3 regions of the Agarivorans albus genome follow, and region 1 is predicted to be linked to each of the others. Evidence: predicted binding sites of a transcription regulator. Region 1 holds the regulator's gene; each other region holds the start of a gene.
The links. The regulator FliA, encoded in region 1, starts transcription of late flagellar genes. The targets are predictions, from matches to a motif close to CTAAAGNTNNNNNNNNNNNNGCCGATA.

Region 1 (7,417 bases):
CCTGCCGTGCATATTCGAGATAACCTAGATTTAGGCCCAAACCAGTATCGAATAACCTTAATGGGCGTAACTTACGGTGAGTCGGAAGTGTTCCACGACCGCGAAATGGCGATTAACCCAGGTCAGGTATTTGGTAAAATCGAAGGCCAAGCCACCACAGATCCCGCCTTTGGTTTAGAAGCAGCTTGGGTTGCTACCGAGCAGCGCGAACATGCGCAAACATTGGGTTACACGGTAGTTGATTCTGCCACGGTTGTTGCAACCCACTTAAGTCAGCTTCTTACTAACAATGCGGCCAGCCTACTTGGCCACGAAGAAGTTCAAAACCTACTTGATATGCTAGGTGGCAGTTTGCCTAAATTGGTTGAAGGCCTAGTGCCAGACACTATGACTTTGTCTACGGTAGTTAAGGTACTGCAAAACCTACTGAATGAAGGCGTGCCTATTCGTGATGTTCGCAGCATTGTTCAAACCTTGGTTGAATATGGGCCTAAGAGCCAAGACCCCGATATTCTTACCGCTGCCTGTCGTATTTCGTTAAAACGTTTAATCGTTCAAGAGTTGATTGGCAGCGAGGCAGAACTTCCAGTAATTACTTTGTCTCCAGACTTGGAGCAGATATTGCATCAGTCGATGCAAGCGGCAGGAAACGATGGCGCAGGTATGGAGCCAGGTTTGGCAGAGAAACTCCAAGTATCATTAACGGAGGCGTGTCAAAACCAAGAAATGGCCGGTCAACCCGCTATCTTGTTAACCTCGGGCATACTGCGTTCAAGCATGTCTCGATTTGTTAAAACAGCAATGCCTGCATTAAGGGTTCTGTCTTATCAAGAAGTGCCAGAAGATAAACAAATACGAATTGTGAGTTCAGTGGGGCAGTAGCTTCAGCGAATTAGCAAAAGGAAGGTGAACAGTGAAAATGAAACGCTTTTTTGCAAAAGATATGCGAACCGCACTAGCCGAAGTGAAGGAAACACTTGGCAGCGATGCAGTTATCATGTCTAACAAAAAGGTAACCGGTGGCATCGAGATTGTTGCTGCGGTTGAACCTTCTAGCGCTAAACAAGCTGCACCTAAAAGCGATAGAGAATTGCCTGAAGATAGCGTCAATTTGTCGTCTATGAATGCAGGCGCTGCCAAAAAAGCGCCAACAAAACAGCATCCAAGTCATGATTTTGACGAAAATGCTAGTTTGAAAGATAACCTAACCAACTTTATGCAGCGCCATCAAAAGCGTCAGCAAGAAAACTTGCAACAGTCTCAGCAAAAGCAGCAACAGCAGCGCCCTCGCACCGTTCAAGCGCCACGCTCTTTAGCTCAACAACAAGGTTGGGCGCAGCAAGGCTCCATATCAAATAAACCAACAAATACGTCTCTTGGTGGACAACCAGCTAGCTCAGCATCAGCTGCTGCAGGCAACGAAGTTGGTGAGCTTAAAAAAGAAATGGCCGCCATGCGCAAGTTGCTTGAACATCAAGTATCTGGACTAATGTGGCAGGAAGTAGAGCGCCAAGAGCCGGTACGCGCGATGTTAATTAAGCAGTTGCAGCTAGTTGGTTTTGATGAAGATATGGCTGACCAAATAGCTGGATACATTCCCGAAGAACTCGGCGTTCAAGAAGGCTGGCAGCATTTACGTGAACTATTAGTCAATCAACTACCGGTTGGCCAAGATGAGATTTTGTTAAAGGGTGGGGCTATTGCGTTGCTTGGCCCAACGGGTGTAGGAAAAACAACCACCATCGCCAAGTTAGCAGCACAGTTTGCAATGCGCCATGGCGCCGAAAGTGTGGCGATGATTACTACAGATACCTACCGTATTGGTGCTCATGAACAACTTGCTACTTACGGCAAAATTATGGGCTGCGCCGTACGCGTCGCCAATGATGAAGAAGAGCTTTCACAGTTGCTTTATCAGTTTAAAGACAAAAAGTTGGTACTTATTGATACCGCTGGCATGAGCCAACGAGATCTTCGCTTACACGAACAATTAGATAAGCTAGTAAAAAACAGCCGCGTGAACATTCGCAACTATTTGGTGATGTCGGCCAACGCGCAGCGTCGGGTAATTGAAGAAACTGTGAACCAATTTCAGCGAATTCCCTTAGCTGGTACCATACTTACCAAATTAGATGAAAGTTTGGCTTTAGGCGAAGTGTTAAATGTAACCTTGCGCCATGCCTTACCAATAAGTTACGTTACTCACGGCCAACAAGTGCCTGAAGATATTGCGGTAGCTGCGCCTACCCAATTAATAGAACAAGCATTATCGGTTATCGATAAGCAAAGCCAGCAACATTTCTGGTTTAGTGAAACCGAACAACAAAAGGTTTCAGATGTATTCTAAAGATAATGAATTTGACCAAGCTAGCGGCTTAAGAATGATGCAACAAAAAAACAATGTGAAAGTCATCGCTGTAACTGGCGGCAAAGGGGGCGTAGGTAAAACTAACGTTACTCTTAACATGGGTATAGCCATGGCTGCGCAAGGTAAGCGCGTAATGGTATTGGATGCCGACTTAGGCCTAGCAAATGTAGATGTGCTGCTTGGCTTACGTGTAACTAAAAACCTCTCTCACGTTTTATCCGGTGAATGCACCTTAGATGAAGTATTAGTTAAAGGGCCTAATGGGATCTTAATTGCACCAGCTACTTCTGGTACTCAATCAATGGTGGAACTTAGTCCTGCGGAACACGCCGGACTTATTCGTGCTTTTAGCAGCATGAAAACACCTATTGATGTGTTGCTAGTTGATACTGCAGCGGGCATCTCCGACATGGTGCTAAGTTTTGCCAAAGCGTCACAAGACATATTAGTGGTGGTGTGTGATGAGCCAACCTCTATTACCGATGCTTATGCGCTAATAAAGCTGCTTTCAAACCAGCACGGTGTCTACAAATTTAAAGTGGTGGCAAATATGGTGCGTAGCTTACGCGAAGGCCAAGAATTATTTGCTAAGCTTACTCGAGTTACCGATCGCTTCTTGGATGCTACACTCGAATTGGTATCTTGTATTCCTTATGACAATAACGTGCGCTTAGCCGTAAGAAAGCAGCGAGTAGTGGTAGAAGCCTATCCTAAGTCTCCTGCTTCTTTGGCATTTCGCTCATTAGCAAGTAAAGCTTCTACTTGGCCAATTCCTGAACAAGCAGGTGGACATTTAGAATTTTTCATCGAGAACCTTCTCGAGTTTGGACAACGTAAAAATAGAGAACAGCTTAGTGAATAAAGTTGCCGCTTATGCCAGCGCTAATGACACTAATGTTTTGGTGGAGCGCCATGCAAACTTGGTCAAACGGATAGCCCATCACCTAATGGCTAGGCTTCCGGCTAGCGTGATTGTTGATGACTTGATCCAATCAGGAATGATTGGCTTAATCGAAGCCGCACGTAACTTTGATGGCTCAAAAGGCGCTAGCTTCGAAACCTACGCCGGCATCCGCATTCGTGGCTCTATGCTTGACGAAATTCGTCGTGGCGATTGGGTCCCACGCTCGGTACATAAAAACAGCCGCGCCATTAGTGATGCAATCGCTGAGGTTGAGAAAGAAAAAAACGGTGACGCAAAAGACGCCGAGGTTGCAGCAAAGCTTGGCGTAAGCTTAAGTGAGTATCACTCTATGTTGTCTGATGTAAATTGCGGACGCATTTTAGGTATCGATGATCTAGGTGTGAGTGAAGACGTCATATCAAGTGAAGAAAGTCGAGAGCTAAACCGACCCTTTGAAGGTTTTGCCAATCAACGCTTTCAACAATCTCTTGCCGAATGTATTAAAGGTCTTCCAGAGAGAGAAGCACTGGTTTTGTCCCTCTATTATGATGAAGAACTTAACCTAAAAGAAATTGGTGAAGTATTGAGCGTAAGCGAGTCCCGAGTCAGTCAAATTCATAGTCAAGCGCTTGCTCGAGTTAAAACTCGAATGCGAGATTGGACACAATAGAGAAATTCATCCTTACATTTCTTGTAAAAGATGGACTAAAATTGTGTTTATTAAGGCATAATATCTATATTACATAAATTTTTGGCCTATTTAGTGGCTTGTAAAACATCCTGTTGGGGGACGTACCTTGGATAAAAATATGAAAATTCTGGTTGTTGATGATTTTTCAACGATGAGAAGGATTATTAAAAACCTACTTAGAGATCTTGGCTTCAACAATACTCATGAAGCCGATGACGGAAATACCGCATTACCTATGCTTAAAGGCGGCGATTTCGAATTTGTAGTAACTGATTGGAATATGCCTGGAATGGAAGGCATCGACCTGCTGAAAAATATTCGTGCCGACGAAAGTTTGTCTCACTTACCTGTTTTAATGGTAACTGCCGAAGCAAAACGTGAACAGATTATCGAAGCTGCTCAAGCCGGCGTAAATGGATATATTGTTAAACCTTTCACTGCAGCCACGCTAAAAGAGAAGCTAGATAAGATTTTCGAAAGACTACAATAAGAAAGGAAGATGCGTGAGCACAGATACTCCGATTATTTCATTAGCCGACGCCAAATCTTTGGTTGCGCTACTTGAAGAAGGAAATGTCGCCGAGGCGAATCAACTTGTTAGTGAGCTTTGTGCTCCAAAAGCTAACCTGCTATTTGATAAGGTTGGGCAGCTCACTCGTCAGCTTCATGACTCTTTAAATGAATTTAAACTCGATATTCGAATTAACGAGTTAGCTAATCAAGAAATACCAGACGCTAAAGAGCGGTTAAACTATGTGATAGAGATGACCGATCAAGCGGCCAATAAAACCATGGACGCAGTAGAGTCTGGCCTTCCAATTGCCGATCAATTAACTAACGAAATCAACAGTATCATGCCTATATGGCAAAGTTTGATGGAACGAAGAATTGAAATCGGCCAATTTAAGGCGCTATGTCACCAAATCGATATTTTCCTTAATAGTTCTTCAGCAAATGCCGATAAACTACGTAGCATGTTAACCGAAATATTGATGGCTCAAGATTTCCAAGATTTAACCGGTCAGATGATTCGTAAGGTAATCACCTTGGTGCAAGAGGTGGAAGAAAGTCTGGTTGAAATGCTTACCTTGTTTGGAAATGAGAATGCCGAAGTAGTAGAAAATAAAAAAGTGACTAAATCTGCTATCGAAGCCGAAGGGCCAATATTAAATAAAGAGCAAAGGGACGACGTTGTTAACGACCAAGATGATGTTGATGACTTGTTGTCTAGTTTAGGATTTTAAGGGAGTAGCGCATGTCGTTTGATGTAGATGAAGACATCTTACAAGACTTTCTCGTAGAAGCGGCGGAGATCCTTGAGCAGCTGTCTGAACAGCTGGTTGATTTAGAAAAACGTCCAGATGACAGTGACTTGTTAAATGCCATATTTCGTGGTTTCCATACAGTTAAAGGTGGAGCAGGCTTCTTGTCATTGACCGAACTGGTTGATGTTTGTCACGGAGCTGAGAATATTTTTGACACCTTGCGCAACGGTGGAAGGAGTGTATCGCCTGAGCTAATGGATGTGATTCTTGAAGCGCTAGATTCAGTTAATGATATGTTCGCTCAAGTTCAAGCACGCGAGCCTTTAACACCTGCGTCTCCTGAATTAATTGAAAGCTTACATCAGTTGTCTCGCCCAGAATCTGCTGACGAAGTGGCTGCAGAGCCAGAGCCAGAGCCAGAGCCAGAGCCAGAGCCAGAGCCAGAGCCAGAGCCAGAGCCAGAGCCAGAGCCAGTAGCTCCGAGCGCCGATGCCGGCAACATTGACGAAATTACCGACGACGAGTTTGAGCGTTTGCTTGATGAGCTGCATGGCTCAGCTGCACCTGCTGCTGCCGCAACACCAAAACCTACTCCCGCAGCTCCAGCTGAAAAAGCTGCCAGTGATGGTGATATTTCAGATGATGAATTTGAAAAACTGTTGGATGAACTGCATGGTTCTAAGGCGCCAGGTGCTGGACAAGCGGCTGCCCCTAAAACGCCAGAAGTAACGAAGCCTAGTTCAAATGCTGATGAAATTGGTGATGATGAATTTGAGAAACTGCTAGACCAATTACATGGTGCAGGCAAAGCACCTGACACTAAAGCCGCTCCAGCTAAGCCCGCAGCTAAAGCTGCGCCTAAGCCTGCTGCAAAAATTGAAGCTAGCCCTAAAGCGCCTGCTAAACCAGCGGCACCGGCCAAACCTGCTGCTAAGGCCGCTCCAGCTAAACAAGAGCCTGCAAAAGCGCCAGCCAAGCAAGCTGTACCTCAAGGCGAAACCACCGTTCGCGTAGATACCCGCACTCTAGACGATATTATGAATATGGTGGGCGAGTTGGTATTGGTACGTAACCGCTTAGTGAGTTTGGGCCTTAATAGCAATGATGAGGATATGTCTAAAGCCACTGCTAACTTGGATGTGGTGACTGCTGATCTTCAAGGTGCGGTAATGAAAACCCGCATGCAGCCAATCAAAAAAGTGTTTGGCCGTTTCCCTCGAGTGGTTCGAGATTTAGCGCGAAGCTTGAAAAAAGACATTAACCTTGAGTTGGTGGGTGAAGATACCGACTTAGATAAAAACTTAGTTGAAGCGCTGGCTGATCCTTTGGTTCACTTAGTTCGAAACTCTGTTGACCATGGTATTGAGATGCCAGATGATCGAGTTGCTTCGGGTAAACCTCGTACCGGTGTTATTCGCCTTTCTGCCTCACAAGAAGGTGATCATATCTTGCTTAAAATCGAGGATGATGGCGCTGGTATGAATGCCGATAAGCTAAAATCTATTGCGATTGAGCGCGGCGTGCTTGATGCCGATGCCGCTGCTCGCATGCCAGATAAAGATGCTTATAGTCTTATTTTTGCGCCAGGGTTCTCTACTAAGACTGAGATTTCAGACATCTCCGGTCGAGGTGTGGGTATGGACGTGGTGAAAACTAGCATTACCCAACTTAATGGTTCCGTTGATATTGATTCACAGTTGGGGCAAGGCACTACATTACAGATTAAAGTACCGCTAACCTTGGCTATTTTGCCAACCTTGATGGTCGACGTTGGCAAGCAGACTTTTGCCTTACCACTGACTAGCGTGAATGAAATTTTCCACCTAGACCTTACCAAAACTAATGTAGTTGATGGTCAAGAAACTGTGATTGTTCGTGATAAGGCAATTCCACTGTTTTACTTACAAGATTGGTTAATTAGAAATGGCCAATCTGGAGAGCGTAGTTCTCAAGGGCACGTGGTTATCGTACAAATTGGCCCACAACAAGTCGGTTTTGTTGTTGATAATCTGATTGGCCAAGAAGAAGTGGTGATCAAAGCACTAGACCAATTATTGCAAGGTACTCCAGGTATGGCTGGTGCAACAATCACTAGTGATGGCCGTATTGCTTTAATTCTTGATATTCCAAGCCTGTTGAAACGCTACGCTCGTAAGATGTAAGCCTAGCCTTTAAGAAGAATCTAACAT
Region 2 (7,417 bases), 2.2 Mb from region 1:
ATCGGTTGCAATTAAGCCCTCGCCTAAAGACAGCGCATTGGCACAAAATCCGTTGTATTTAGCTTGGTAGGTCTCGGGACTAGCCGCAAATTTGTCGGCGCTTTGTTGACTGGCAAACTGCCAGTTTGCCTCTTTCCACCTCACGGTATACTTTTTATTGCCCTGCTGAATGTTGCGATTGGCTTGTTCTTGAGCAAGTTGGTAACTGGTTATGTCGATTCCGCCTATGGCTTTGTCGCTCCAAAAGCTGGTGCTTACCGGCTCATTGGCAAAGCTGCTTAAACTGAATATCAAGCAAGTGGTGGCAAATATAGTCTGTTTCATAATCTTCCCTAGATGCTGAGTAAGCCATAAATGGAGACCGTGCTTAGCAGAGCACTATTTCAAATAGTAAAAAGCCGCGTCAATTAACGCGGCTTTAAGTTGCGGGTGAATACTTGTGCTAGCGACGCTGCAGGTACATGCCTACTTCGATGTGGTCGGTATAGGGAAACTGGTCAAACAGCGCCCAATGGCTAATTTTGTGAGTACGGCTTAACTCACTTAAATTGTCGTAAAGTGTATTAGGATTACACGAGATATAAACAATGTTGTCGTAGCCTTGCACCATGCCTAAGGTAGCATCATCTAAACCCGCTCGTGGTGGGTCTACCAAAATGGTATCGCATTGATAGGTTCTTAAATCAACATCTGCTTCTTTTAGGCGGCGGAACTCGCGCTCACCTAACATGGCTTGAGTAAATTCTTCTGCCGACAAACGAATGATTTTTACATTGTCGATGTTGTTATGTTTAATGTTGTATTGCGCTGCTTCAACCGAGGGTTTGGCGATTTCGGTGGCTAACACGCGATCGAAGTTTTTGGCTAAGGCTAATGAGAAGTTACCATTGCCACAATACAGTTCTAGCAAATCACCTCGGCTATCGCTGGTGGCACTTTGCGCCCATTCCAACATATGTTGATTTACTATTGCGTTAGGTTGAGTGAAGCTGTTTTCTATTTGCTGGTAAATAAGTTTTTCACCATTAACAGTAAGTACTTCATCTACTCTATCTTGGTCTAAGCACATTTTTTGTTTACGTGAGCGACCAATTAGCTGAATGGAAAACTGCTTGCTTAGCTCTGCTTTTAGTTTTTCGGCCTCTAAGCGCCATGCCTCGTCGATAGGCTTGTGGTAGAGCATGCTTACTATCACTTCGCCGCTTAAAGTAGATAAGAAGTCCACTTGAAACAGTTTGTGGCGCAGCAGCGGATTTGGTTTTAGCTGCTCAACTAAAATTGGCATAAGCTGGTTGATGATTTCGCTAGCCGGAGGAAAGCTGTCTACTCTAAATTTTTGTTTGGTTTGCTGATCAAACATTATGTAGAAGAGATCGTCACCTTCATGCCACACTCTAAACTCGGCACGCATTCGATAATGTTTCGTCGGTGATGCAAATACACTCGGTTGAGCAGGCGAAAATTCGGCAAACTGCTCTAAGCGTTTTGCCACTTTGTCGGCCAATAGTTGTTGGTACTGTTCTGGGTAGTATGCAATAGCGCTCATGGCCGTTCCTCTGTTCTAGCAAGCAGCGCAATTTAAAGGGGCGTGGCTTGCTTGTCCAGTTTATCTACAATAATAGTGATAATATTTCTAAAGTTTTAATTTTGGTCGCCGATAAGCTGTGACTAGGGTAAATCCGTGGAGGCTTTATGAACGAACTGAATGGCGTGGGCAAAACCCCCGTACAACAGTATGCCGAGCGCTTGTTGCAGCAGTCGGCACCGACGATTGAGAAACGCAATAACTTGGCTGATGACAAGGCAAGCTTAAACCAACAAGGTGCGGTAGCTAGCCATGTGTTATTAAGTTCTATTGAAAAACATACCTTGTCTATGGCAACGGGTGGAGTAAGCCTCCCTAAACCCCAGCAAGTGAGCGTGTTTGATGCTGAAGAAGTCGCTCGAAACGTGCTTAATTTTGTTGCCAGTTCCCTGCATAGTGCTAAACAGTCGGGGATGTCGGAAGATAAGCTTGCCGAAATGATGGCCCAAGCCCGAAAAGGGGTAGATATGGGTTTTGAAGGTGCCCGTGAGGAACTTAGTGATGCGGGTATTCTTAATGAAGAGTTAGAAAAAGGCATCGATAAGAGTTATGACCTAATTCAAGAAGGTTTAGAAAAGATTGAAGAAGGTGATTACGAAATTCAATCTGCTCCTCTTTATAGCCAACTGGCAATGTCTAGTTCGCAATCCGCCACTATGGAGTTAGAAACAGCAGAAGGCGATAAAGTCACTATTAGCTATGGCTCGCAATTAGCCGCCAGTTATAGTGAAGGGCGTTCTTCTATCCAAGCCTCTTTTTCCTCGCAGCAACAATTCAGCTTTTCGGTTGAGGGTGACCTTAATGGTGATGAATTGGCGGCAATTGCAGATTTGATTAAACAGGTTGATGAGGTTGGCCAGCAGTTTTTCTCGGGCGATTTAGATAAAGCCTTTGATCAAGCCTTAAATATTGGTTTCGACGAACAGCAGCTAGTTGGCTTTGCGGTTAACTTTCAGCAACAACAAAGCGTAGCGGTTACGCAAGCCTATCAACAAGCTAATGACAAATCCTCTGGTGGCTCTGAGCTGGTACCAGACTTAAGTGAGTTTTTGAGTTCTTGGCAAGATATTCAAGCCAAGGTGAGTGCTTTGTTTGCTCAACCTGAATCTGCCACCGAAACGCTATTGGCTGGAATACTGCCTATTTCTAGCCCTAGCGACGAAGAAAACAAACAAGCAGATGTAGAACGCTTTAAAGGTTTTGCCGACCGCATGGCTGAAGCTTTGGCGATGTTTAACAACACACCTGCTACTGCGAATAACGCAGCCGACAACATTAGTTAATTTCAAGTTGGGTAAAAGGGCGGCTTTTTGTGCTATCAATCACATTAAGCCTCGCTTATAATCTCGCCCGCTGTGGTGCTTGCGTAGTAAATACTCAAGCTTAATAGGGAATCTGGTGCAAATCCGGAACTGACGCGCAGCGGTAATGAGGAACGAAAGCTCAAGGATTGGCCTTTTCCAAGGATCTCCAGACACTGTTTGTATCGCCAAACGGGAAGTCGCAGCCGTAGTACAAGTAATACGCCTCTAAGTCCGAATACCTGCCACATCGCACATGCTTATAACAGCAAAGTACTACGCGACGATTAGGATTACATCGATGAAGAAGTTCATATTACTGGCCGCAGTAGCGCCAGCTTTTGGCTATGCCCAAGAAACCCAGCAAGCACCCCAAACAGAACAGCCAGCTACTATGGTTGTTACCGCCAACCGCATGGAACAAACCGAAGCCAGTGTTATTGCGCCACTTACTGTGGTTAGCCGTAGCGAAATTGAAAGCAGCGGCGCTCAAGACATTATTGATGTGCTAAGTCAGCAAGTGGGTATTAGCGTTACCCGTAATGGCGGTAAAGGACATACCGAAAGTGTGTTTATTCGTGGTACCAGCTCGGCACAATCTTTGTTTCTTATCGATGGCGTGCGAATCAATACTGCTACAAATGGCGGCGCGCAGTTGTCATTACTACCTTTGGAGTTTGTTGAGCGTATTGAGATTTTACGTGGTGCGAGAGCTTCGATTTACGGCGCCGATGCCGTAGGCGGGGTAATCAATATTATTACTCGCCCTAGTTTTGGCAGCGAGTATCACGGCTTGAAAGCTGCAGTTGGTACTCAAGAAACTGTGAAGCTTGCCGCTCGTGCAAGCGGACAACTAGATGATGCTACTCAGTACAATGTTATTTTTAGCAAAGATAAGAGCAATGGCTATGATATTCGTCCACAAGATAACTTAGACGAAGACTATGGCTACGATACCTTTGGAGGATTGTTAAGCTTGGATCATGAATTCAACCAAGCTTGGCGTGGACGAGTATTTTTACTCCTAAATGATAGCGAGTCCGAATTTATTCAAGGTGGTAAAGCTTTAACCAAGCACAAGCAGACCGTTTACGGTGCTAGTGTTAATTACGCTCAAGACCGAATCAATAGTGAGTTCGCATTAAACTCCCAACAAGACCAATCGGATACAGCTCCAGCCGATAATTTTGTTGATCCCCAGCGCTATTCTACAGAACGAGTTGCTGCTAACTGGCTACTGGGCTACCAACTTAACCAGCAATGGTTATTGCAAGGCGGGCTTGATTATCAAAAAGATGATATTTCTGGTACAAGCTTGATTTATCAACAAGAAAGCCGAGATAACAAAGCGGCCCATATTGGTACGCGAGCAGACTACGACCAGCATACTCTCGAGGGTAGCTTACGTTATGATGATAACGAACATTACGGTGACCACACTACCTATAACCTAGGTTGGGCTTGGCAGTTCCAACCGTCAATGCGCTTTAATGCATTGCATGGCACCGCCTTCAGAGCACCAACTTTTAACGATCTTTACTACCCAGGTAGCGAAAACCCTAGTTTAAAAGCAGAAACGTCAACTAATAGTGAGTTGGGCTTAGAGCTTAATTTACTGCAAAGCCAATGGCAGCTTAATGTATTTCGTAATGACGTGGATAATCTTATTGCTTGGGGGTGTGTAGCGCGTTGTGATAACGACTACACTGGAACGCCTGATACATGGCCATTATGGACACCAGACAATGTAAGTGATGCGCGCATTCAGGGTATCGAGTTCCAAGGTGAGTTTTCTACAGCTTGGGTAAACCATAGGGTAATTGTAGAGTTTTTAGATCCAAAGGATCGTAGTACCGATAAAAACTTGATTCGCCGTCCAGAGGAGCAAGTTAAGTATAAAGCTGATATGTATTGGCAGAGCCTGCAAGTTGTCGTCGATTTTCTATGGCGCGGAGATTCGTATGAAGATGCAGCAAATACTACAACCATTGATAGCCATTCAATTTGGGATTTAAGTGCTAACTATAAGTTTGCTAGCGGGTTACGTGTTGATGCGAAACTACGAAATGTATTTGATAAGCAGTACTCAACAGTAAACGACTACCAAGCACAAGGTCGTACCTTTGAGTTGGGCGCAAGTTACCAGTTTTAAGGTTTACGCTTTAACATAGCTCTCAGCCCTAGCTTTGGTTAAACTAGGGCTGAATTATTTTAAAGGCTTATTGGTAGAGTAATGCACGTTCTTGTTTTTGATTCTGGTGTGGGTGGTTTATCTGTTTTAGAGCAACTGCAGCAGCGAAATCCTAATATGCAATACAGCTACTTGTTCGATAACCTTTATTTTCCCTATGGGGAGTTAGACGACCAACAACTGATTACCCGTGTGGTCGAACTGCTTACTAAGGCAGTAAATAAGTTTAACCCCGATCTGGTGGTTGTGGCGTGTAATTCTGCCAGTACCTTATCCCTTCCTTCTTTGCGCGAAACTCTCTCCATACCAATAGTTGGCGTTGTGCCTGCGATAAAATCTGCTGCGAACAAAAGCATCACTCGCCACTTTGGTGTTTTGGCGACTCCCGGTACCGTAGAGCGCAGTTATACTGAACAACTTATTGCAGACTTTGCTAAAGATTGTCGCGTTGAGTTACTCGGTTCTACATTATTAGTGCAATTGGCAGAACAAAAACTAGCAGGTGAATCTATAGCGCTTGAAGATGTAAAGCAGGCGTTAGCATCGTGGTTATTGTTTGATGATCTAGATTGCGTGGTATTAGGTTGCACACATTTCCCCTTATTAAAGGATGAAATCCAGCAAGTATTGGGTGAGCGAGTATGTTTGGTTGACTCCGGCGCCGCGATAGCCAATCGTGTACACAGTTTGCTATCAACTAACGAAGCCTTGAATCTAAGCCAAAAAAAAGCGGAAGCTCATGCTTACTGCACTATGCATCCCGCTAATTCTTCGTTGTTAAAACAGCTACAAGCTTACCAACTAAGTAGCTTGCAACTATTTACTTAGGCTTCTTTACGCTCATTCGCTTCACGAACCTTTAAAGTGCGTTGTTGAAACTCCTGTTCGTTTAGGGCTTCAACTGCTTTTGGTGCATCTTTAGCTGCCATTTCAACAAAACCAAAGCCGCGACGTTTACCGGTTTGCTTATCTTTCAATAAACGCACTGATACTACTTGGCCGTAATCTGAGAATAATTTGCGAATAGCTGACTCGTTTGCCCGATAAGGCAGGTTACCAACGTATAGGGTTTGTGTTTCCATACCGTCGGATGATTCATTCGTTGATGAACTTGCTGGTTGTTCGTCGCTAGTAGCACCGTTAGAACTTAACAATACGATGGCGCCGCCAACAATTACTGCTATAGATAGGTATAAAGGCTGTAGTGGAGCGACTGCGGCAGCCACAAAATAGGCAGCAACTGCTACCGCTATAAGTATGACAACAGATAAACTGGAATTTTTCATAATAAATTCAATGCTCAATGTATTCAGAATAATGGAAAGCAATTTTTTAACAAAATTGCGACATCATGGTAGCCAGCTTTTTGCCGATAAGCTAGAAAATGTACAATTTCTCTATCAGAAACTTGCTAAATGACACAATTACTTTTAATTCATAGGCTTGTTTAGTCGCGAACTTGCTTTTCTGTGGATAAGTTTGTGGGTATTTTGTGGCTTAGTTGGGGGTTAATTATCAATTCAAAATTAATTGTGATTTTCTTCAAAAAACGCTTGCGCCGCGGGAATCGATCCCTATAATGCACCTCCACTGACACGGCACGCAGCGCGCTAAAGCGAAGCAAGGCTACGTCAAGGTTAGCAAGGCCTAGGGCTGAGTTAGCCGGTTGAAAAACTTCTTCTTAATTAATATTAAAAAGCGGTTGACAGCCACAGAGGAAAGCGTAGAATGCGCACCTCGCTTCGGCAAGAAGCAACGCTCTTTAACAATTTATCAAGCAATCTGTGTGAGCACTCACAGGACCTTAAGCGAAAAAATTAAGCTTAAGTGAACTGGAGTCTTGCACTGTAAAACACAGTAATAATTTCAGTTTTTAACTTTGAGCGAAAAAACTTTTGATTGAAGAGTTTGATCATGGCTCAGATTGAACGCTGGCGGCAGGCTTAACACATGCAAGTCGAGCGGTAACAGAGAGTAGCTTGCTACTTTGCTGACGAGCGGCGGACGGGTGAGTAATGCTTGGGAATATGCCTTTACGTGGGGGACAACAGTTGGAAACGACTGCTAATACCGCATAATGTCTTCGGACCAAAGGAGGGGACTCTTCGGAGCCTTTCGCGTAAAGATTAGCCCAAGTGGGATTAGCTAGTTGGTGGGGTAATGGCTCACCAAGGCGACGATCCCTAGCTGGTTTGAGAGGATGATCAGCCACACTGGGACTGAGACACGGCCCAGACTCCTACGGGAGGCAGCAGTGGGGAATATTGCACAATGGGCGAAAGCCTGATGCAGCCATGCCGCGTGTGTGAAGAAGGCCTTCGGGTTGTAAAGCACTTTCAG
Region 3 (7,417 bases), 690 kb from region 1:
CGTTAGAAAGCCCTTAAAAACAAAAACATTGATGTTTTGGGTGATTCTTTGTCTTTTGCCAGGTTTATTAGTTCAAAGCTTTCATTTTGGAATAGGCACCATAACCCAAGTATTACTGGCATCTATGGTTGCAGTGCTAAGTGAAACCTTAGTTCTTATATTACGTAAGCGACCTGTTTGGCCAACCTTAAGTGATAACAGCGCGCTAGTTACTGGCATTTTGGTTGGTTTGGCACTTCCAGCCTATGCCCCTTGGTGGATTGCGCTTATTGGCAGTTTCTTTGCCATTGTTGTAGTTAAGCATTTGTATGGCGGTCTTGGGCATAATATTTTTAACCCTGCTATGGCTGCCTACGTGCTTTTATTAGTGTCTTTCCCAGTAACGATGACAAGCTGGATGCCTCCACAAAGTCTGTTAGTTGAAAGCTTATCTAGCATCGATGGTTTATCGCTCATTTTTAGTGGTTTTACCGTAGACGGCTTTAGCATTAAACAAATTGCCAGCATCGATGGCCATACCATCGCCACACCGCTTGATGAGATGAAAACACAACTTACTTTAGGTTTCACATCCAATGAAATATCAAGCCATGAGATTTACAGTAGTTTTGCAGGGATTGGCTGGCAATGGATTAATTTAGCCTATTTAGCAGGAGGTCTTGCGCTTATCTACTTAAAGGTGATTCGCTGGCATATTCCTTTGGCTTTTTTGACCACCCTATTTGTTTTGAGTCTACTTTCCGCAGCCATCAACCCAGATCACTCAATTCCAGTGCTGCTGCAGCTGTTTTCCGGCGCAACCATGATTGGCGCATTTTTCATATTGACCGACCCGGTAAGCGCAGCAACGAGCAACTTAGGTAGGATTATTTACGCAAGCTTGGTTGCGTTATTGGTATTTGTTATTCGAAATTATGGCGGCTATCCAGACGCAATCGCCTTTGCTGTATTACTAGCAAATATGGCAGTGCCGATGATAGATCACTTCACCAAGCCCAGAGTATATGGTTACGGCGAGGGAAATAGTAATGACAACTAAGCGCCAATCAATGACTAAAAACGCGGCGATGTTGGCCCTATTCGCCTTTGCATGCACCTTGTTAGTTGTCATCGTTAATTACTTTACCGAGCCAAGAATCGAGCAACAGGTTAAAGCACAACTGATTAGGTCAACTAATGAAGTCTTATCAAAAGAGTTAGCCAATAGTGCTTACCAGCAACGATGCGTAGTAGTTAACGAGCCACAGTTTTTGGGTAACGATAAAGACCAAACCATCCGGCTAATTGAATTAAATCAACAAACAGCGGCTTTCGTTTATCAAACAATTGCACCAGATGGTTACAGCGGGGAAATTCGCCTGTTAGTAGGTTTAAATGCAGACTCAACTATTAGCGGTGTGCGTGTTGTACAGCATAACGAAACACCAGGCTTAGGTGATAAAGTTGAAACCAGAAAATCAGATTGGATTTACCAGTTTAATGGACAACGTTTAATGGATGCCAAGGATCCTCGTTGGGCTGTAAAAAAAGACGGTGGCCAGTTTGACGCCTTTACTGGCGCTACAATAACGCCGCGTGCTGTTGTAAAAGCAGTGAAAAACGTGTTGATTTACCACGCCACAAATCAGCAAAGCATTAATGACAATGCGACAGATTGTTAAAGGAGTTATTTGATGAGCGAATATAAACAATTAGCTTGGCAAGGCCTTTGGAAAAACAATCCTGGTTTAGTACAATTACTCGGCTTGTGCCCTCTTCTCGCGGTTACCTCGACGGTAACCAACGCACTCGGCCTGGGGGTTGCCACCATGCTGGTACTGATAGCCTCAAACACCACGGTATCACTCATTCGTAAATGGGTAGCTAAAGAGATCCGCATTCCTGTATTTGTTATGGTTATTGCATCCTTTGTTACCTGCATACAACTGTTAATGAATGCTTATACCTACGGCTTGTACCAAAACCTAGGAATATTCATTCCGCTCATAGTGACCAACTGCATCATCATCGGTAGAGCCGAGGCATTTGCTGCACGTAACAGTGTTAAGCCAGCTGCGTTCGATGGATTAATGATGGGAATTGGTTTTGGTTTGGTACTTGTTGCAGTAGGCGCAATTAGAGAGCTTTTAGGAAATGGCAGCTTGTTTTACGGAATTGAATTGCTGTTAGGCGAATGGTCGTCTTTCTTATATGTTCAAATCGTTGATTTTAACGAACACTTTTTGGTTGCAATACTTCCGCCGGGTGCATTTTTGGTGATGGGCTTTATCATCGCTTTTAAAAATGTCATAGATAACCGCGCTAAAACCAAACAAGCTCCGTCAGAAACCCTTTCAAACAATACTCAAAGCGCATGAATAAACAGAAAAGATTAGAAATCCTAACACGACTTAGAGATAACAACCCACATCCAACTACAGAGCTAAACTTTTCTAGCCCTTTCGAGCTACTTGCTGCTGTATTGTTATCTGCTCAGGCCACCGACGTATCGGTGAACAAAGCTACCGACAAGCTTTACCCAGTTGCTAATACCCCCCAAGCTATTTTTGACTTAGGGGTAGATGAGCTTAAAACTTACATAAAAACAATTGGCCTGTTTAACTCTAAAGCTGAGAACTTAATAAAAACCTGCAAGATCTTGATTGAACAACACGGTGGAGAGGTTCCAGAAAGCCGAGAAGCCTTAGAAGCATTGCCAGGCGTTGGCAGAAAAACAGCCAACGTAGTACTAAATACTGCCTTTGGCTGGCCAACTATCGCAGTAGATACACATATATTTCGGGTTTCTAACCGCACCAAATTCGCCATGGGGAAAAATGTTGATCTGGTCGAAGAAAAATTACTAAAGGTAGTGCCAAAGGAATTTAAAGTAGATGTGCACCACTGGCTAATTTTGCATGGCCGCTATACCTGTGTTGCACGAAAGCCTCGTTGCGGCTCGTGTATCATCGAAGACTTATGTGAATTTAAAGATAAAATCGATTAAGTAAAGAAGCTAGCTAATAGCAGCTATATATCAGTACCTTAGATAAATTTAGTAATGCGAGTTTATTGGCATTTTCACCAATGCCTGCTGCGATTCTTAATAAAATGTAAATACTGATTCAATTGAATGCCCATTTATCAAAATAACGAAACATAATAAGTTTGCTCTCAAGCAATTCGGGAACCCCGGTTGCAAAACCAGGAGAGCATAAATGAACAATGCAGCTGTAAACGTAAGCAGTCAATTAGAACAAGCCCAAGCATTAACCCTACCCTCTAGACAAGAAATGCTTGCACGTTCTCCTTCTGTTAACGCTTTCTGGAATAATAACCAACAACTACTAGTTAGTGCTTGGAAAGAGTGGGAAGCATCAAGCAGTGGTTCATTGCTTGTGTCTAGTGAGACTCTGTTAGATGAAAAGCTACATAACGCCGTCAACTCAGCTTGGGATGACCCATCAACGGAAAACCAAGTTAAAGATCTGTGGCAAGAAGCTGCCCCAGGTGTATACACCGCACAGTTTTTTAAGCCTGAAAAACTTATTGAATTACGCCACTACCTAGATGACGTAACTACAGCAGGCATTCCTTTAAAGCCACCTTATGGAATAGTGCTAAATAGGCATGGGGCTATGCTTGACGAACGCTCTGAAGGCTACCTTGCCACCCCCAGTTTTCAAGCGTTTTACCGCAAACTACTCGATAAATATATGCGTCCAATCGCTCGCTTGTTGTTCCCAGAAGTATACGGATATGACAGCCAAACATTTGGTTTTTCTATTCAGTGGCAAGCAGGAATGGACACTTCGTTGAGGCTTCATACCGATGCGTCGTCGGTAACAATGAATATTAATATGAACTTGTCCGATGAAAAATTCACGGGCTCAGAGGTTGATTTTTATGACCCTATTACCGGAAATATTAAAAGACTTTCTTTCGAGCCGGGTACAGCAATGATTCATCGTGGCAATGTACCTCATGCATCACAAGCAATACGAAGTGGTGAACGTTCTAACCTGGTGCTTTGGTTATATGGCGATCAAATGCAAACGCCGTATGCCAGCAAGCAACAAAATCGAGTTTCTGCTAGGGAGCGTTGGGCTAAACCTTCTGGGTTACGTGACAGAAGTGCGCCGTTCTAAAGATAAAAGAAAAAGGTAGCGCAAGTTGCTCTACCTTTGTTTTTATAGCAAGTCTTTGCCTAACGAGATAACCACTCTTCGGTTACGTTCTCTGCCCATGGTGTTGTCGTTACGGGCAACGTGCCTGCGCTCACCATGTCCGGCCACCTCAATGACACTTTCATCTAACCCGCCAGACTTAAAGTAATCCTTAACCATGTTCGCGCGCTTTTCCGAAAGTTCTTGGTTAATCCACTTACCCCCGTAACTATCGGTGTAGGCATCAACCAACACTACATCTATCTCTGGGTCATGTTTTACGTAATCACCAATAAGTTGCAAACGTTTCTTAGAGCGCGGGGTCAATTCATTGCTATTCGATTTGTAGGTTAAAACTGTAAAAGCAATATCGTCAAACGAGTACGGAAGTAAGCGCCCTACACATTTTAAAAAGTCGTTGTATTGGGTTTTAAAGTTGATCGAAGAGATGCCCACTGCAGTTGTATTATTGCTGGCGTACCAGTCATTAAAGTAAAAAGTAGGTACGTTACCGTCTTCCAACTCACTCAGCATTTGCCACGCTGGCTGGGCATTTACGTAACCATCAAATTGCTGATAAAAGGATAATTCGCTAATACGCTTAGAGCTTGCACCTGGCTTCCATTTCGGTGGAACACTTCGTAATGAGACTTGGTGAGTTTCTGCGGAAATCCTGTACATATCCAAATAGAAATCTAGATTTACATTTTTCGATGAGCGACTAATGAAACTCGCCACACCAAAAGAGGGAATGAAATGGTCCATTCTACATTCAATAGGCGTTTTATTTGACACAACCCAAGTTGAGTCATCTAGCGATGCTGAATAATTGCGCACGTTTGCTTGAGCAGACATTGCGCTTAATGCCAAAGGCAGCAATAAGTAATGTTTCATTAGCAGAAATCCTCTCTTCTCCATAAATTATCGGCATCTAAGCGATAATCTTTAAAGCAAATTAGCGATTCTTTGCGGCTTTTGTAATAATGCGCGCTTCTAATATTAGTTACCCACATTATGACCATTACTGAACTCACGACCGAATTAATGTCTAGTCGATTTCGCGGCTACTACCCTGTAGTTATCGACATAGAAACAGCTGGCTTTAACGCTAAAACAGATGCGTTACTAGAGATTGCAGCTTGCTTGCTTAGCTTTAACGAACAAGGCGAACTTTATGTTCTTGAAAGCTTACAGTTTAACGTTGAGCCTTTTGAAGGCGCTAACCTAGAACAAGCCGCTTTAGAGTTTACCGGAATAGAGCCTAATAACCCTTTACGTGGCGCAGTAAGCGAAGACTTTGCGCTGAAAGAGATGTTTAAGCCAATACGTAAAGCATTAAAAGCCCATGGCTGTAACCGGGCTGTAATGGTGGCTCACAATGCAGCCTTTGATATGGGCTTTTTTAACGCAGCAGTAGAGCGCTGTAATATTAAGCGTAATCCTTTCCATCCTTTTGTGAGCTTTGATACTACCAGTATTAGTGCCCTAGCCTTAGGCCAAACTGTTTTAGCCAAGGCATGTAAAGAGGCTGGCTTAGAGTTTAGCAACGAAGAAGCACACTCAGCACTATACGACGCGCAAAAAACAGCATCGCTGTTTTGCCTGATTGTTAACAAGTGGAAGAACCTAGGCGGTTGGCCTCTACCAAAACCAGATCAAGATGAGAATCAATAATCGATGATTACTAATCCTGTTGTATTGTCGGTTTGCTTAATGTTGGTACTAAGTTTACTGCGTGTAAATGTAGTATTAGCTTTATCGATAAGTGGAATTATTGGCGGGCTTTTATCCGATTTAAGCTTGACGGAAACCATAGCCGCTTTTGAAGCCGGTTTAGGAGATGGCGCTCAAATCGCGTTAAGTTATGCTCTGCTTGGTGCGTTTGCTGTTGCCATTGCCAGAAGCGGCTTAACCGATATGATTGCTAACAAGATTGTACGTTTAGTAAATTTGCATAAAGATCAGCACCTTTCTTTGGTGAAGTGGATGATGCTTGGCGCCATCATATTAATGGCAGTAAGCTCGCAAAACTTGGTTCCAGTGCATATAGCCTTTATTCCAATATTAATCCCGCCCTTAATCGCTGTATTCAATCAACTAAACATGGATAGGCGAATCATTGCCTGCTGTATCACTTTTGGTTTAGTCACCACTTATATGTGGCTACCCTATGGCTTTGGCAGCATATTTTTAAACCAACTGTTACATGGCAATATTTTGTCGGCAGGCTTAACGATTGATAAAAGCCAGTTACCCATTGCTATGACAATACCAGCCCTAGGAATGGTGTTAGGTCTGCTTACAGCCATATTTTTTTCTTATCGGCAGCCAAGAACTTACCAAACAACGATCAATACTAGTGAAAAACGCACAAGCGAAATACAGACTAGCCCCTTAAAAACCTGTTTGAATATCACCATTATAATCGTTGCCTTAGTGGTAAACGTTTATACTGAGTCGATCATTATGGGCGCTTTAACTGGCTTCCTCCTGCTCACTACCGCGTCAGGCTTAAAGCCCCAGAATAGCCAAGACTTGTTTGTTGAAGGCGTTAAATTAATGGCCTTAATTGGATTCATTATGATTGCAGCAAATGGTTTTGCTGGCGTAATGAAAGCTACTGGTGGTGTACCAGATCTAGTAAATAGTGCTCAAAGTATACTTGGTGATAATAAGGCCTTTGCTGCTGCAATGTTGTTGCTAATGGGATTGCTAATTACTATGGGAATAGGTTCATCATTTTCAACCATTCCCATTATTGCCGCTATATACGTTCCACTCGCTCTCTCTCTAGGTTTCTCTGAGTTAGCAACAGTTGCCTTGGTTGGAACATCTGCAGCACTTGGAGATGCAGGCTCGCCAGCTTCAGACTCTACACTAGGCCCGACTGCAGGCTTAAATAGCGATGGCCAGCATGACCACATATTGGACACCGTTGTACCCACATTTTTGCACTTCAACCTACCACTGTTGGTTTTTGGTTGGATAGCAGCTATTGTTCTATAGAGCTAACAAACTGTTTTAATTACACATTGCACGTTTAACACCGGAATACGAATTGACTGAATCAGCCCTAAGCATTGAAAAACTAAAACCTAACTTTTCGCTAGAGAACATAAACCCAACTAACGGCATTCAGTGGTCGAGTTTATTACCTATAGCTAAATCTAGTTTTGACCACTTTACGCACGCCAATAATCATCAACAAGTTATGGTTTGTCAGGCCCCTAGTTTTTTCAATTTGCATTCAGTACTCGCAGACTTTGCTAAAG

Region 2: K5620_RS02020 (DUF5610 domain-containing protein) is a predicted target of FliA. The motif match lies at 1,634-1,660, and genes of this name have one in related genera.
Region 3: K5620_RS10580 (flagellar protein MotY) is a predicted target of FliA. The motif match lies at 5,068-5,094, and genes of this name have one in related genera.

What each region holds. Positions count from the first base shown of each region.
Region 1 covers NZ_AP023032.1:2,992,925-3,000,341, reverse strand. The annotation lists gene flhA (flagellar biosynthesis protein FlhA) at 1-882, shown strand, start outside; gene flhF (flagellar biosynthesis GTPase FlhF) at 920-2,347, shown strand; gene K5620_RS13520 (MinD/ParA family protein) at 2,337-3,230, shown strand; gene K5620_RS13515 (RNA polymerase sigma factor FliA) at 3,223-3,942, shown strand; gene cheY (chemotaxis response regulator CheY) at 4,070-4,453, shown strand; gene K5620_RS13505 (protein phosphatase CheZ) at 4,467-5,207, shown strand; gene K5620_RS13500 (chemotaxis protein CheA) at 5,219-7,390, shown strand; gene K5620_RS13495 (protein-glutamate methylesterase/protein-glutamine glutaminase) at 7,416-7,417, shown strand, end outside.
Region 2 covers NZ_AP023032.1:427,510-434,926, forward strand. The annotation lists gene K5620_RS02010 (YHS domain-containing (seleno)protein) at 1-324, opposite strand, end outside; gene trmA (tRNA (uridine(54)-C5)-methyltransferase TrmA) at 443-1,546, opposite strand; gene K5620_RS02020 (DUF5610 domain-containing protein) at 1,693-2,868, shown strand; cobalamin riboswitch at 2,925-3,150, shown strand; gene K5620_RS02025 (TonB-dependent receptor domain-containing protein) at 3,188-5,038, shown strand; gene murI (glutamate racemase) at 5,120-5,905, shown strand; gene K5620_RS02035 (RNA recognition motif domain-containing protein) at 5,902-6,363, opposite strand; rRNA gene K5620_RS02040 (16S ribosomal RNA) at 6,974-7,417, shown strand, end outside.
Region 3 covers NZ_AP023032.1:2,298,639-2,306,055, reverse strand. The annotation lists gene rsxD (electron transport complex subunit RsxD) at 1-1,039, shown strand, start outside; gene rsxG (electron transport complex subunit RsxG) at 1,029-1,661, shown strand; gene K5620_RS10595 (electron transport complex subunit E) at 1,674-2,357, shown strand; gene nth (endonuclease III) at 2,354-2,986, shown strand; gene K5620_RS10585 (2OG-Fe(II) oxygenase family protein) at 3,198-4,127, shown strand; gene K5620_RS10580 (flagellar protein MotY) at 4,170-5,039, opposite strand; gene rnt (ribonuclease T) at 5,160-5,819, shown strand; gene K5620_RS10570 (Na+/H+ antiporter family protein) at 5,823-7,151, shown strand; gene K5620_RS10565 (AAA family ATPase) at 7,204-7,417, shown strand, end outside.